One region of the Brevibacillus borstelensis genome, then DNA from elsewhere that is predicted to be linked to it. Evidence: riboswitches for the same ligand, from Rfam matches in the RefSeq annotation. Region 1 holds a riboswitch; the other holds the start of a gene.
The links. A riboswitch is a leader RNA that binds a small molecule or an ion and turns the genes downstream of it on or off. The one in region 1 is predicted to bind FMN.

Region 1 (8,058 bases):
TGTGCCGATCGGATCTGTCAAGACGAAGCTGGAGACGGAATTGACCGAGGCCGGCATCAATATGGTCCTGGCAACCGTCTACATTTTTGTTGAAGTGGACTTGCGCATCGTGATTCCTTTTGCCACCGACCAGAAGACGATCACGACGAAGATTCCCATTACCCATTCGCTGATCATTGGCGATGTGCCTCAGTACTTGTACAACAATCCGGAAGGAAAGCCGGATGTGCCCAGACCGGAAGACGTATCCAGGCAGCCGTAAAAGAGCCAAACAGGCGGCTGCTACAAAAACGAGCACGTTCCCGTTGCTTCGGGGAGTGCTCGTTTGGGCATTTCCAAAACATGGAGGAGGAAGATTCCAGGGAGGAAACTGATAGAGGGAATAAAAGGTGTCGGTTCGTCAAGAATGTTAGGAAAACAGACGAACGGATGATGAAAGCGTGAAGGTTGCGATTATGGGCGCCGGTCTGTCAGGCTTGGCCTGCGCGATCACACTTGAAAAACACGGAATATCGCCCGCCGTTTTCGAAGTGAGGGAGCGGTTAGGCGACCGCTTTGTGAACGCTGAATCCATGCTCTCCATTTTGCAAAAGCCGATTACGGATCCGGTTGCCTTTTTCGCGGAGAAAAACGGCATTTACCTCAAGCCGACTGCGAGCATCCAAAGGCTGCTGGTGTTCTCGCAGAGCCAAAAGGCGGAAATCGAAGGAAGTCTGGGATTTATCAATTACCGCGGCAGACATGAGCACGCTTTTGAAAGGCAGCTCGGCCGGCAGGTAAAAAGTGCCATCCAGTACCGGTCCAAAGCGACATACGAGGAATTGCTGATGGAGTACACGCACGTAGTAGTCGCCACAGGAGACGGGGAGTACACAAGGAAAATGCATAACTTCCGGACAGACCTGACCGTGTCGCTAAAAGGTGCAATGGTAACCGGAGACTTTGACAGGTACACGCCTTGTGCATGGCTGGATTACAGCTATATGGAAAAGGGATACGGCTATTTGCTCCCGCTTTCGGACACGGAAGCGAACCTGGTCATGGCCTACCCCGACTATCCAGAGAATGACCGGCTTGATGTCGACGAGCGCTGGGGTTTATTTTACGAGCGGGTTTGCCGGGACCTGCGTCAGCCGCTCAGGATTACCAGTCACTTTCATGTGACCGGATACCCGATCGGCATCTGCCGCAGGGCGAGGATTGGCAATACGTTTTTTGTCGGAAACTGCTTTGGCGCACTGATGCCCTTCTTGGGATTTGGCCAATTCACGGCGCTGTTGACAGGCATATATGCAGCGTATGATATATGCGGCAAGGGCGCTTATGAAGAATTGACGCAGCCTTTACGGCGCAGTTACGAGAATTCACTGGTTTTACGCAGGGCAGTGGAGAGGCTGGACAATGAGGATTTGGACAGAATCGTCCCTGTCTTGGGAAGCAGGTGGGGAGAGAGCATTTTGCAGGGCAAATCTTTCAATGCTTTGCGCTGGCTTGCTTTTGCCTTGCGACCATGGATGACAAAGCGGTAGTTGCCGACAGGAGGGAAACTGCCGACTTCCAATAAAAAAGTGTAGTGCTTGTAAAAAAACGTGTTATAATGCAAGCAACTGAATATCCAACCTTCAGGGTAGGGTGAAATTCCCGACCGGCGGTGATGACGAACGCACGTCCGAGCCCGCGACTCGCCCATGAAAGATATTTCGTGAGCGACTGACTTGGTGAAAATCCAAGGCCGACGGTAAAGTCCGGATGGGAGAAGGTGGCTATAGTCTTTGGCTTTGTTTAAAAAACCGAGCACCAAAGGCTTCTTCTTCTATGCCCTGAAACTTGTTCAAGGGCATTTTTTATTGGGAAAGGGTGATGGCGACTCGCGCGACAGGAAGTAGGAGACATGCCTTGGTAGTCTCCTGGCTCGTGATTGCGGGCTGGCGGCTCGGCAGCAAATGAATAGATGACCTTCAGGGCAGGGTGAAATTCCTGACCGGCGGTAATGACGAAAGCAGCGTCTGAGCCCGCGACTCGCCCATGGCTGAAGCCATGAGCGACTGACTTGGTGAAAATCCAAGGCCGACGGTTACAGTCCGGATGGGAGAAGGTGCATGTGGCCTTCGTTTCTCTGTGAAAAAACAGAAAAACGAGAGGCTTCTTTCCCAATGCCCTGAAGCGTGCTTCGAGGGCATTTTTCATTGGGGAGGAGAGGAACTCATGTCAGGAAATGACTTGTCGTATATGGCGTTGGCACTGGACTTGGCGAGGGCGACAAGAGGACAAACCAGTCCCAATCCGGTAGTGGGAGCCGTTGTCGTCCGGGACGGAGCAGTCGTGGGGATGGGCGCTCACGTAAAAGCGGGTGAACCACATGCCGAGGTGCATGCACTGCGGATGGCTGGTGAGCATGCGAAAGATGCCGTGCTTTACGTCACATTGGAACCTTGCAGTCATCATGGGAGAACCCCTCCTTGTGTGAATGCGATCATTGAAGCCGGCATCAAGCGAGTAGTGGTTGCAGTGGCGGACCCGAATCCGCTTGTCGCCGGTACAGGAATCGCTCGCCTCAGACAGGCGGGTGTGGAAGTAACAGTGGGAGTGGGAGAAGCACAGGCGAAGAAGGCAAACGAAGTCTTTTTCCATTTCATCACGACGAAAACACCGTTTGTGACCGTCAAAACGGCAGCTTCGCTGGATGGGAAAATCGCTACGCATACGGGGCACAGCCGCTGGATTACGGGTGAAGAGGCCCGCCAGCGGGTCCATCAGCTACGGCGAGAGCACGATGCTATTTTGGTTGGGGTTCAGACAGTGCTCGCGGACGACCCTGAGCTCACGGCCCGCCAACAGGGAATAGCCAGGGGAAAGCAGCCGCTTCGTGTCATTCTCGACAACCAGCTGCGGACCCCTTCGGAAGCCCGCGTGATACGGGACGGCAAGGCGCCGACGCTCGTTTTCACAGCGGATGACGCACCCATCGGCAGGCAAAAAGAGCTCGAGAGCCACGGGGCCGAGATTGTGAGACTGGAAGGGCGCGTAACAGTCGAGCAGGTGCTTGCGGTGCTGGGGGAAAGAGGGATCACTTCTCTGTTTGTCGAAGGCGGAGCGGCGGTCAACGGCTCTTTTTTGCAGGCACGGGCCATTCAAAAGGTCGTGCATTTTCTCTCCTACAAGCTGATCGGCGGACAGGGGGCGCCTGCTCCCTACGGGGGACTGGGCGCAGCTCATATGGGGGAAGCCATCTCTCTGGCGGACGTGGATGTCGAGCCGATCGGAGGAAGCGATCTTTGCATTACCGGCTATCCGGTATGGCCGGATGGAGCCAGCAATAGCGAAACGCGCAGGAATGCGGGCTGCAAATGATAGGAGGGGAAGCCGTGTTTACCGGATTGATTGAAGAAGTAGGTACAGTAGATTCCATTGCGGTCACCGAGCGGTCCAGCAAGCTGACGATACGGGCCGCGGCCGTTTTGGAGGATGTTCGCCTGGGTGACAGCATCGCTGTCAACGGCGTTTGTCTGACGGTCACCTCGTTTTCCGCGAGCCGCTTTCAGGCAGATGTCATGCCGGAAACGTGGCGGGTGACGGCCCTGTCCAGCCTGAAGCCGGGGATGCGTGTCAACCTGGAGCGGGCGCTGCAGCTCGGAGATCGTCTCGGCGGCCATCTGGTCTTGGGCCACGTAGACGGCACAGGAAAAATCCTCTCCAAAAAAACGGACAGCAATGCGGTGAGACTTGCGATCCAGGCGAAACCGCACCTGCTTCGCTACGTAGTGCCGCGCGGCTCGATCACTGTAGACGGCATCAGTTTGACCGTAGTGGCCGTTGACGAGGAGAGCCTGTCCGTTTCGATCATTCCGCATACGCTCAAGCAGACCAATCTGCTGGAAAAACAGGTCGGCGATCCGGTCAATCTGGAGACGGATGTGATCGCCAAATACGTGGAGAGGCTGCTTGGCGGCAGGACTCCGGGCGAACAACAGAAAGCACCAGCAGGCCTGAACCTGGCTTTTTTGCAGGAACACGGCTTCGCTTAAGGAGGGAACAACGATGTTTCATACCATTGAAGAGGCGATTGAGGCTTTGCGAAGCGGCCGTCCTGTCATCGTCGTGGATGACGAGGATCGGGAGAATGAAGGCGATTTCGTTTGCCTGGCCGAAGCGGCAACGCCGGAGATGATCAATTTTATGGCAATGCACGGACGCGGTTTGATCTGCGTCCCTGTCACACAAGAGCATGCGGAACGCTTGAAGCTGGCTCCCATGGTGGAAGCAAATACGGATCGCCAAGGCACTGCCTTCACGGTCTCTATCGATGAAACTGGGACGCATACAGGCATTTCTGCGCATGAGCGCTCCCATACGGTGCAATCCATGCTGGACGAGAGCAAAGGCGCAGACGATTTTCGCCGTCCGGGACATATTTTCCCCTTAATCGCCAAAGCAGGAGGCGTGCTGAGGCGCGCAGGACATACCGAGGCAGCAGTCGACCTGGCCAGGCTGGCCGGAGCGAAGCCGGCTGGCGTCATCTGCGAAATCATGAACGAGGACGGGACAATGGCTCGCCTTCCGCAGTTGATCGAGATCGCCAAGCGGTTTGAGCTGAAGCTGATCACGATTGCCGACCTGATCGAGTACCGCATGCAGCATGAAAGATTGGTAAAGCGCGAAGCAGAGGCCAAGCTGCCTTCCGCCTTCGGGGATTTTCGCATTGTCGCCTACACCAATGAACTGGACGGCAAGGAGCATGTGGCGATTGTAAAAGGAGAGATTGACAGCAGCAAGCCCGTCCTGGTAAGGGTCCATTCGGAGTGCCTGACCGGGGACATATTCGGTTCGCATCGCTGCGATTGCGGCCCGCAATTGCATGCTGCCCTGCGCATGATCGAGGCCGAGGGCCGAGGCATCGTTCTCTACATGCGCCAGGAGGGCAGGGGCATCGGACTGATCAACAAGCTGAAGGCTTACCGGCTGCAAGAGCAGGGCTATGATACAGTGGAAGCCAACAAAAAGCTCGGTTTTCCCGCTGATCTTCGCGATTACGGGATCGGGGCGCAAATTCTGCTCAATCTGGGCGTAAAGCAGATGCGGCTGATGACGAACAATCCGCGCAAAATTCGCGGCCTTTCCGGCTATGGAATGCAGGTCGCCGAAAGGGTTCCGCTGCAAATGCCGGAGCATCCCGAAAATGAAAAGTATTTGCACACAAAACAGGACAAACTGGGCCATCTGCTCCAGTTTGCAGGGGAGTGAAGGATCATGAAACATTGGGAAGGAAATTTGATCGGAACTGGCTTGCGTGTCGGGATTGTCGCAGGGAGATTTAACGAGCTGATTGTCAGCAAGCTCGTCGGTGGCGCTCTCGATGCATTGAAGCGGCACGGTGTCGAGGAAGACGCGGTAGAGGTTGCCTGGGTGCCGGGGGCATTTGAAATCCCGCTGATCGCCAAAAAGATGGCGGAGTCCGGAAAGTACGATGCAGTCGTGACCCTGGGAGCGGTCATCCGCGGTTCCACTCCGCACTTTGATTACGTGTGCAGCGAATGCGCCAAAGGGGTAGCATCGGTCTCGCTGAATACGGGGATTCCCGTTATCTTTGGCGTACTCACAACCGACTCGATCGAGCAGGCGATCGAACGAGCGGGGACCAAGGCAGGCAACAAAGGTTGGGAAGCGGCTTCGGCAGCCATCGAAATGGCAAATCTGAGCCGGCAATTTGCTTGACATAGGGGTATCCTATACGGCAAAGCAAAAGCGGGGGCAGGCGCGAGGGCGCATCGTCCCCGCTTTCCTTTTGGATAATTTGACCAGGGATGGGCAAAGTAAGAAGGATTTTCCTGTGCACAGGGGGCGGGATCCATGGATGTAAAAGCGTGGTGGAGAAAGAACGCTGACAAGGTACTGACACGTCCCGGTTCTGGCCATTCTGCGAAAAGGCGCCCAAAACAGGCTGCACACAAGGTCCGAGCCTTGCTGCAAGCGCGAATGCAAAACGTGGATGATTTTACAGTTCTCCATCTGTCGATGAACGATGAACCTGTAGAGGTTTACTTTCTGAATACCTTGGTAGATGAGTCCAATATTTACGAGAGCATCCTTCTTCCTCTTCAGCGAGAAGACGGGCGCCGCCCTGTGCGAGCCCTTCCCTTGGGCCAGTTGGTCAATCCCGATGAGGAAATGAAGATAACGGACAACCTGCTGCGTGGACATACGATTCTCATCTTTCCCGAGCGGGACGAGGTGCTGCAGGTAAATACATTCAAAGCGCCGCACCGTACGATCAGCCCGCCGGAGACGGAATCGACGGTGCTTGGTCCGCAGGATTCATTTGTGGAAATGCTTGAGGTGAATCTCTCGCTGATTCGCCGCCGGATCGCAAACCCTGACCTGAAAATCGAGGTACATAGCATCGGGACTCAATCCAGAAACAAAGTAGCCATCCTGTACCTAGAAGGCATCGCCAACCCGGAAAATATCACTCGCGTTCAGGAACGAATTAAAAATACGGAATATCACGGCTTTGTCGGGATGCCGATTTTGAAGCAGATGCTGGAGGACAAGCCTTATTCGCCATTTCCCCAGTTTGGACTCACCACACGGCCGGACAATGCGGCGGCGGCTTTGCTGGATGGGCGCATTTTGCTCATTTTGAGCGGAAGTCCGGAAGCGGTCATTTGTCCCGCTGCTTTTTTGGAGTTATTCAGCAGCCCGGAGGATTTTTACAACCGCTGGTCGACAGCCAGCCTGCTGCGGATGATCCGTTTCCTGGGACTTTTCCTGACCGTTTTGCTCACTTCCAGCTATGTTTCGGTATTAACCTATCACCCGGAAATGCTGCCCCCGCCACTGCTGACGATTTTATCCGAATCGCGCAACAGAGTGCCGTTTCCGCCTGTAATCGAGGTGCTGATCATCGAGCTTGTCATCGAAATTCTCCGTGAGGCCGGAATACGCATGCCGACCAAAATCGGCCAGACGATCGGTATTGTCGGGGGTATCGTGATCGGGACCGCCTCCGTACAGGCGGGCCTTGCCAGCAATATCTTGATCGTTCTCGTGTCCGTCTCTGCTCTTCTGTCCTTTGTCCCGCCCAACTTCCTCATGAGCAATGCCATTCGGCTGGTTCGCTACGGATTTATTCTGTCGGCCGGGTTCTTGGGGATGTACGGACAAATGTTGATGCTTGCTCTGATGTTTGCCCACTTGCTCAATCTGACCTCGCTCGGTACGCCTTATATGAGCACAGGTATTCCACGCGTCTGGAGCGATGTCTTTAACAGTTTGCTGCGTACTCCATTTAAATTCATCGCATTTCGGAGCGGAATGGCGAACGCCAAGAAAAAGCAGATTTTTCCCATAGACGAGGAGTAGCCGATGGATAAAGGGAAGCTTGAAAAATTGAATCCGTTCCATGTCACGTTTTTGATCATCAACGTGATTGTGGGCATGAATCTGCTGACCTTGCCGCACAGCCTGAGCATGCTTGGATACGATCAATGGTGGATGCCGGTAGTGATGTGCCTCCTAGCGCACTTGACGCTTTTTCCCATGGTGGCTCTTTGCAGGCGTTACCCTGGCGACACTTTGTTTGTCATCAATGAAAAGCTTCTTGGAAAATGGCTTGGCTACGCAGTGAACGGTGTCCTGATTGTTTACGGCTTGCTCATGGTGGCGTCCATCTCTGCTGGCTATATCAGACTGGTGCAAACATCCATGCTGAATACGTCGACAATCACGTATCCGCTCTTGGGTTTGCTTTCGGTCATGATCTATATTTCTCTCGGGGGGATCAAAGCGATCGCCCGTTTTTGCATCTTGACCTTCTTTTTTACTTTTTGGATGCTGTATTACCTGCAGTGGGGGTTTCAAAAAGGGAACATCATGCATATTTTCCCGCTGTTTCAGGTAAATGTCATGGAGATCGTTGCAGGAGTCCATAATGGGTTCTTCAGTTTCCTCGGTTACGAGCTCATCCTTTTTTATTACCCCTACGTGCAAAAGAAGGAACAAGTCTTCAGGCACGCATCGATTGGGCTGTGGGTTGTCTGCGCTATCTATGTGTTCGTCCTC
Region 2 (8,058 bases), 2.3 Mb from region 1:
GCTGCAGGCGTATACAGATGAACTGGTCCAGTTGGAGAAAAGCGATCCGGAGTGCATCGCCTACCCGCGGTTCAAGCCTGCCGATGACAAAACCGGTGTCGTCATTTGCCTTCCCGAGAACGAGCCTGCGACTGAGCCGTATGGTCTTCCAAGGCTTTAGATTGAAGGTTGCAGTTGGCAGCACATTGATTTTTGCAGAAATCAGCCTGCTCATATACACTAAGCAGTGGAATCCTACTCAAAAGCGACAAAAGGGCGGTTAATCATGATTCAAGTCAACCATTTGCAAAAGGAGTTTCGCATTCATCAAGCCCGCGCCGGTCTGGGAGGCGCGTTTCGCGACCTGTTCAGCAGGGAATACAAGACGGTCAAAGCGGTCGACGACCTGTCCTTTTCCGTAGAAGAAGGGGAAATGTTCGCCCTGATCGGAGAAAATGGGGCAGGGAAGTCGACCACGATCAAAATGCTGACGGGCATCCTGAACCCGAGCGGCGGGGAGATCGTCATCAACGGCTTTGTCCCGCAAAAACAGCGGGAGGACTACGTGCGCTCCATCGGCGTCGTGTTTGGCCAGCGCTCGCAGCTTTGGTGGGACCTGTCCCCGCTGGAGTCCTTCCGTCTGCTGAAAAGCGTCTACAAGGTCGAAGAGCATGAAGGACAGCGCTGGCTCGACCGTTTGATCGAGGAGCTCGACATCGGTTCGTTCGTCAGCCAGCCTGTACGCAAGCTGAGCCTCGGCCAGCGGATGCGCTGTGAGGTGGCGGCGGCGCTGATCCACAAGCCTCGCCTGCTGTTTCTGGATGAACCTACGGTCGGTCTGGACGTACTCGTAAAGCAAAAGATTCGCGAGTTTTTGCGAAATTTAAACGATACCGAGCATATGACGATTCTGTTGACCACACATGATGTGACCGACATCGAAGCGCTGTGCAAAAGAGTGCTGGTCATGGACAAAGGCAAGCTTATTTTTGACGGGCTGCTCGAAAACCTGAAGGAAAAATGGGGAAATGGGACGGAAGTGGCCTTTCAGTTCAAAAAGCGGACGTCAGCCGAAGAGCTGCGGACGGTCCTCGGCGAGCTGCCCTGTGAGATCATTCGGGAAAACGACTTTGCTTTGCGCGTAAAAGTGTCGCGCAGCCAGGAAATGCTGCCGTTCGTCCTGTCCACCGTGATGGCCTCGTTTGACATCAGCGACGTCAAAATTATGGAAGCGAGCACGGAGGACATCGTCCGCAATATCTACTCTACAGACATCGAGGTAGTCAGCCATGGGTAAGCTTTACCTGGAACTGATCCGCATCCGCTTTCTGACCTTGCTGGCGTATCGCGTCAACTACTACAGCGGCATCATCATCTACGCGATCAACATCGGGGCGTACTACTTCCTCTGGGGGGCGATTTACGGCGGACAGCAGCAGCTCGGCGGTCTTTCGGTAGAGCAGATGACGGCGTATGTCGCCATCGCCTGGATGTCGCGGGCGTTTTATTTCAATAACATCGACATGGAGATGGCGCAGGAGGTCCGGGAGGGAAAAGTGGCGATCGAGATGATCCGCCCCTACAATTATCTCTCGGTCAAGACGGCGCAGGCATTCGGCGAAGGGATTTTCCGCATGCTGTTTTTCGCCGCGCCGGGCATTTTCCTGATCAGCCTGTTCATTCCGTTTCAATTCCCGAGCACGCCCGAAGCGTGGGGCATGTATCTGCTCAGCCTGATGTTCGCGTTTGTCATCAACACGCAGTTGAATCTGTTGACCGGTCTCGTTACCTTTTTCCTCTTCCGCAATGACGGGATGATGCGGGCCAAGCGGGTAGTCGTCGACCTTCTTTCCGGCCTGGTGCTGCCGATCAGCTTTTTCCCCGGCTGGGCCCAGACGCTGATGGGATATCTGCCGTTTCAGGCGATCAACTATTATCCCAGCGTCATCTTCACCGGGGCTATACCGGCGTCCCGCGCGTGGCAAATGATCGGATTCCAGGCGATTTGGGTCGCGGTCATTCTCATCCCGATCTTCGTCTTGTGGCGCAGAGCCCAGACCAAGCTGGTCGTGCAGGGAGGATAAGAAGCAATGGGTGAAATCAAGCATGTCTTGGGCATTTTTGCCACTTATTTGGGACAGTATTTCAAAACGCGTCTCGCGTACCGGACTGATTTTTTCGGGGAGCTCGTGTCCAATCTGATCAATGAGCTGATCAACCTCGTGTTTATCGTCGTCGTCTTTCAGCACGTGCCGCTGCTCAATGACTGGACGCGCGACGAGATTATTTTCATTTACGGCTTTTTCCTCATCCCGTACGCGCTGTTTTCGATGTTTTTCGGCTTCTGGGATTTCAACGAGCGGTACATTATTCGCGGAGAGATGGACCGCGTCCTGACCAGGCCGCTGCACAATCTCGCACAGGTCTGTCTTGAGTCGATCGCACCGGACCGGATTTTTGGCGTCATCACCGGTTTGATCATTATGGGCTATGCGGCTATTCAGCTGGATTTGTCCTTTACGTGGTACGACCCGTTCCTGTTTGTCGGTCTCGTCGTCAGCGGCATGCTGATCTATGGCGGGGTCTACACGGCCATTGCGGCCATCAGCTTTTTCTCCGATTCCCGGACAGGGATTTCGCCGATGATCTGGAATATTCAGCAGTATGGGCGTTACCCGGTCGACGTGTACAACAAGGTAATCCGGTTTGTGCTCACGTACGTGCTGCCCTTTGCCTTTGTCGGCGTGTATCCGGCGGCGTATTTTCTCCGCAAGGAAACGTGGTACGCGTATGCGGCGTTTACTCCCGTCGTGGGAATCGTCTTTTTCAGCATCGGACTGGTCGTCTGGAACTGGGGTGTGCGCAAATACAGCGGAGCAGGGTCGTAATCGGCTTGCTGCCTGACCCTCCTCCGTCTTGGGGGAGGGTTTTTGCATGCTTTTGTCGTATTGGGAAAAATTGCTTTCTTTCTACCTCGCTATGTTCCCCTGGCTGATCATGTTTGCTCCGCAAATGATAGCCGAAATTTGCGGCAGGTTTCCCAAAAGCGATGGGAGCTACGCAGGAGATTCGCAACGACCATAGCAGGGAACACTTCCAGCATTGTCAAATCCGAGTGCGGCACTGTATAATATCCATGTAAAATCACATACATTCCTTCGGGGCAGGGTGAAATTCCCGACCGGCGGTGATCGCGCCAAAAGCGCGTAAGCCCGCGAGCCTCCGCGATGCGAAAGCTTCCGGAGTGCAGGATCTGGTGCAAATCCAGAGCCGACAGTACAGTCTGGATGGGAGAAGGATGACGACAGTACGTACGCTGTGCGTGCTTGTTTGCTTGTGCATGGGTATTGCACGACGGGCTGGGTGCCGCTTTTCGGCCCTTCTGTTTACGTACCCTTTTTTAAGAGCACAGGTCTGTTTCGTTGTCTTTGCATGTGTGCCAAAGCCCTGAGGAGATGTTGTTTCTCAGGGCTTTTTGCTGTGCAAGGACCGAACGCGGGCACGTCCGGGTGTATGCTGTTGCCATTCCTCAAGAAGGAAGAAACCAATGAGGAGATGGTACAGATGAAAGGAACCGCGATTCCCACATCGCAAGCGACGCAGCGGCTGGTGACGATTCCCATGCTGGCGGCGGTCGCATTTGTCTTGCAGTACCTGGAATTTCAGGTGCCGCTCATGCCTACGTTTTTGAAGCTCGATTTCAGTACGCTGCCCGGATTGATCGGCGCCTTGCTCTACGGCCCAATGGCAGGCGTTATCGTCGAAGTGATGAAGAATGCGCTGCACATGCTGTTTAAAAATACGGACGGCCTTTTGATCGGCGAGCTGGCCAACGTAGTGGCGGGTGCGAGCTTCATCGTCGCAGCGGTTTGGCTGCAGCGGATGAAACAGGGGAAAATGAGCTTCATGGCCGGTCTTGCTATCGGTACTGTACTGATGACGGCTGTCATGGCGGTAGCCAACGCCTACTTCCTGCTGCCCGCCTATGCGGCTTTGTATCAGGTGTCGCTGGAGCAGCTGGTCGCGCAATTCCAGGCTGAGAGCGTATGGTCTTTGATCCTGTACGGCATCGTGCCGTTTAACCTGATAAAAGGAATCATGGTCTCCGTAGTCGCTTATCCGCTCTACGTGAAGCTGGCACCGAGACTCAGCCTTTATGCAAGAAATTGACATTGCCCGGCGGGTCTGCTACCATATTGCCCAAGAAACAGGCGAAAATGGCTGTGAAAGGACCCGCAGGTAGCGAATGTGGCGCAGAGAGTCGGCCCTTGGCTGAAAGGTCGATGCACGAATGCACCTGCTCCCCATCCTGGAGCTGCTGGCGACGAGCCATGCCGGATTCCCTCCGTTAACGGGTTAGAGCGGATCGCAGATGCTTGTGGCAGCAGCGGTCAATCAGGGTGGTACCGCGGGAGAGTTTCCCCCGTCCCTTTTTGGGATAGGGGTTTTTTGCGTTTTTGAAAAGAAGCTCATGAAGGAGTGAAGGGCATTGAAAGAAGGAAAAGCATTTGTCAAAGAAATCACGCCGCAGTCTGAAGACTTTTCGCGCTGGTACATCGACACGATCAAAAAAGCGGATCTGATGGATTATACGCCTGTGCGCGGCTGTATCGTTTTCAAGCCGGACGGATTTGAGCTGTGGGAGCGGATCCAGGAGGCGATGGACAAGCGGTTCAAGGAAACCGGCCACCGCAATGCCTATTTTCCGATGCTGATTCCCGAATCCTTTTTTCAGAAGGAAAAAGAGCACGTAGAAGGCTTCAACCCGGAACTGCCATGGGTTACGGAAGCTGCGGGGGAACAGTTGGAGGAGCGCCTTGCGCTGCGGCCGACCTCGGAGACGATGATCGGCCATATGTACAGTCAATGGATTCAAAGCTACAGAGATTTGCCGGTACTCATCAATCAGTGGGCAAATGTATTCCGCTGGGAAAAGCGGACGATGCCGTTCCTGCGCACCTCCGAATTTTTGTGGCAGGAGGGACACACCGCCCATGCCACAGAGGAGGAAGCCCGTCAGGAAACGATGCAGATGCTGGACATTTACGCCGAGGTCGTGGAGGAACTGCTCGCGATCCCGGTCTGGAAGGGGCAAAAGACGCCGAGCGAGAGGTTTGCTGGCGCTGTCGACACCTACTCCATCGAAGCGATGATGAAGGACGGCAAGGCCGTACAGGCCGGCACCTCGCACTATTTGGGAGAAAAATTTGCGCGGGGCTTCGAGATCAAGTACTTGGACCGCGACAATCAATTCAAATACGTGCATACGACATCCTGGGGGACCTCTACCCGCCTGATCGGCTCGATGATCATGGTGCACGGGGACGACCGGGGGCTGTCGCTGCCGCCTCGTGTAGCGCCTACGCAGGTCGTGATGATTCCGGTTGGACCGCCAAAGCTGCGTGAAAGGGTGATGGCAGCATTCGATCCGCTCTTTGATCAGTTGAAAGCGGCAGGCGTACGGGTCCGGGCTGACCTGCGCGAGGAGACTCCCGGCTGGAAATTCAACGAATGGGAGATGCGCGGCGTTCCGATCCGTCTGGAAATCGGTCCGCGCGATGTCGAGAACGGTCAGGTCATTCTGGCCCGCCGCGATACCGGGGAAAAGATCACGGCTCCGCTTGCGGATGCAGTAGAGGCGGTCGTAAACCTGCTTGAGGAAATCCAGCAAAACATGTACCAGCGGGCAGTCGAATTCCGCAATGCCCATTCGCATCTGGAGATCAACACGCTCGAAGAATTGAAGCAGCACGCGGAGACCGCCGAGAAAGAAAACGGCATCGCGGGTTGGGTGCTTGCGGGCTGGTGCGGCGACAATGGCTGCGAAGCAAAGGTAAAGGAAGAGACCAAGTTCACCTCCCGCAACATCCCGTTCGAGCCGCCTGCACAAAAATCCGCATGCATCTGCTGCGGCAAAGAGGCGATGCACACGGTCTGGTTTGCCCGGGCTTACTAAGGCAAGGCCATCAGGCCAAAATCAAACCCGACGAAAGAACGCTTACGGCCAAGCTAGACCAACAAATACGAAATGAAAAAGGGGGCGTCTTATTTTTGACGCCCCAATACCCATTCCGCAAACGCATCCGTATCCGTAAACTCGTAATCCGGTTCCGGCTGAAAGCCTCCCGTTTTTTGCGTGACCGGAAGCCAGGTGACTCCTACTGTCACCAGTCCGGCAGCCTTCCCGGCTATAATATCCGCGTTGCTGTCGCCGACGTAGATGGTCTGTTCGGGCGTTGCACCAAGCTGCTCCATCGCAAGCAAAATCCCCTCCGGATCGGGCTTCGGATTTGTCACCTCATCCCCGGCGATCACCACATCAAAATAAGGGGCAAGCCCCCACTCTTTCAGAGAGATATCTGCGCTTCGTCTGCCCTTTCCTGTGACAATCCCCATCGAAATGCCGGCTTGCTGCAAGCGGTCGAGCAGCCGGATCATTTCCGGCGGATTGGACACGCGCCGATGCTCGGCTGCGTAGAAGTCGTAAAAATGGGTCACGGCATCCGCCAATTGCTCGCTGGCAATCATGTTTTCCAGAATCCCCATCTCAGGCGGGCCAAACATCGCGACGATCTCCTGATCCGTGTAGTGGCGCTGAAGAAAGTGCTGAAAGGTAGAACGGAAGGAATTGAAGATCATCGGCAGCGTATCGGCTACGGTCCCGTCGAAATCGAATAGAATGGTGCGCATCGTAAGCCTCCTTGGTCAAAAATGGAGAAAACCATCACAGCGGATGGTTTTCATGGTTGTTTTTGCATACTGGTCAGCTTCAGCATACTGCTGCGATTTCTGATTGTTCGTTCAGTCTTATGCGAAGATGAGTTCTTTCATGCCTCGTTGTCTTCAAAGTCGTCGTCCTCGTCGTCTTCACTCGGGTCAGGAGGAGTAACGGGAAACAAGACATCAAAGAACTTAAACTTCCGTCGTCCGTTTTCATTTTTCAGTCCTTTGTACTTTTGGAGAAGGTCGCTAATCTCGGCAACCAATTCATTTCTTTCTTCTTGGCTTAAATAAAATTCAGTCAGGTTGTAAGCGAACGTATCCTTGTACTCCTTGCGCACATCCACGTCGCTGGCTACAAACCGGTTGAGCGTACGCACCAGATCCTTTTCCGTCGTGCGGAAAGGGGTAAACATGATATCGCTCAGCTGCTGTGCGTTTTCCTCGATCATCAGCCGCAGCTTCACCTGAATGACTTTGGCTACAGGCTCGTAGTACTTTTCCACGATCGAGCCTTTTACTCTCGTGTCTACCTGCTGCAACAAGCCTACGCGCACAAGTTCTTTCACATGATAGTGAAGACGGGCGGCGTTTTCCCCCAGCTCGGTTGCAATCTGCTTGGCTGTACGGGGCTCAAGATCCTCAAACAATTCCAAAATCTTTACACGTTCTGGTATAGCAAGGGATTTGAGGGCTTCCGGGTCTGTTACGTTAAAAAATTCTTTCATCGCCATTCTTCACCATCCAGCTACCTACGCAAATTTTATATTTCTTTATCATTACTATCCATCCATATTATCGTTTTCTGTGCAAAAGCGCAACGTGCAAGCGGATGAAGTAGCTGTAAGCTTGTGGTAAAATGAGACCAAATGAAAAGCAGTTTTTAGTGGAAGGACGGGATCAAAAATGGTCGCTGCAGGACAAGCTGCACCAGATTTTACCCTCAAGGCGAGCAACGGTCAGGAGCTTTCTCTGGCTGATTTTCGCGGGAAAAATGTGGTGCTCTATTTTTATCCAAAGGACATGACGCCGGGATGTACGACAGAAGCATGCGATTTCCGGGATTATCATCCCGATTTTGCCAAGCTGAATACGGTCGTACTGGGCATTAGCCCCGACGATGTGAAATCCCATGACAAGTTCGTCGCCAAACACGAACTGCCCTTTCCGCTGCTGGCCGACACCGACCATCAGATCGCGGAAGCATATGGCGTATGGGTCTTGAAAAAGATGTACGGGCGCGAGTACATGGGCATCGAGCGGACGACCTTTGTCATCGATGCGGAAGGAAACATCGCCAAGGTCTGGCCCAAGGTTAAGGTAAAAGGGCACGTCCAGGAGGTGCTCGCGTTTATCCGG

Region 2: it holds a riboswitch for FMN, as region 1 does, so the genes downstream of both, V5G20_RS22465 (ECF transporter S component) here and ribD (bifunctional diaminohydroxyphosphoribosylaminopyrimidine deaminase/5-amino-6-(5-phosphoribosylamino)uracil reductase RibD) in region 1, are expected to answer to the same signal.

Annotation. Positions count from the first base shown of each region.
Region 1 covers NZ_CP144922.1:1,404,349-1,412,406, forward strand. Annotated here, with positions in the region: gene yunB (sporulation protein YunB) at 1-262, shown strand, start outside; gene V5G20_RS06490 (NAD(P)/FAD-dependent oxidoreductase) at 441-1,529, shown strand; FMN riboswitch at 1,615-1,765, shown strand; FMN riboswitch at 1,951-2,101, shown strand; gene ribD (bifunctional diaminohydroxyphosphoribosylaminopyrimidine deaminase/5-amino-6-(5-phosphoribosylamino)uracil reductase RibD) at 2,206-3,351, shown strand; gene V5G20_RS06500 (riboflavin synthase) at 3,366-4,025, shown strand; gene V5G20_RS06505 (bifunctional 3,4-dihydroxy-2-butanone-4-phosphate synthase/GTP cyclohydrolase II) at 4,039-5,241, shown strand; gene ribE (6,7-dimethyl-8-ribityllumazine synthase) at 5,248-5,712, shown strand; gene V5G20_RS06515 (spore germination protein) at 5,848-7,359, shown strand; gene V5G20_RS06520 (GerAB/ArcD/ProY family transporter) at 7,363-8,058, shown strand, end outside.
Region 2 covers NZ_CP144922.1:4,682,229-4,690,286, reverse strand. Annotated here, with positions in the region: gene V5G20_RS22485 (PP2C family serine/threonine-protein phosphatase) at 1-160, shown strand, start outside; gene V5G20_RS22480 (ATP-binding cassette domain-containing protein) at 266-1,276, shown strand; gene V5G20_RS22475 (ABC transporter permease) at 1,269-2,063, shown strand; gene V5G20_RS22470 (ABC transporter permease) at 2,070-2,867, shown strand; FMN riboswitch at 3,130-3,282, shown strand; gene V5G20_RS22465 (ECF transporter S component) at 3,544-4,149, shown strand; gene proS (proline--tRNA ligase) at 4,469-5,935, shown strand; gene V5G20_RS22455 (HAD family hydrolase) at 6,025-6,669, opposite strand; gene V5G20_RS22450 (winged helix-turn-helix domain-containing protein) at 6,807-7,427, opposite strand; gene bcp (thioredoxin-dependent thiol peroxidase) at 7,606-8,058, shown strand, end outside.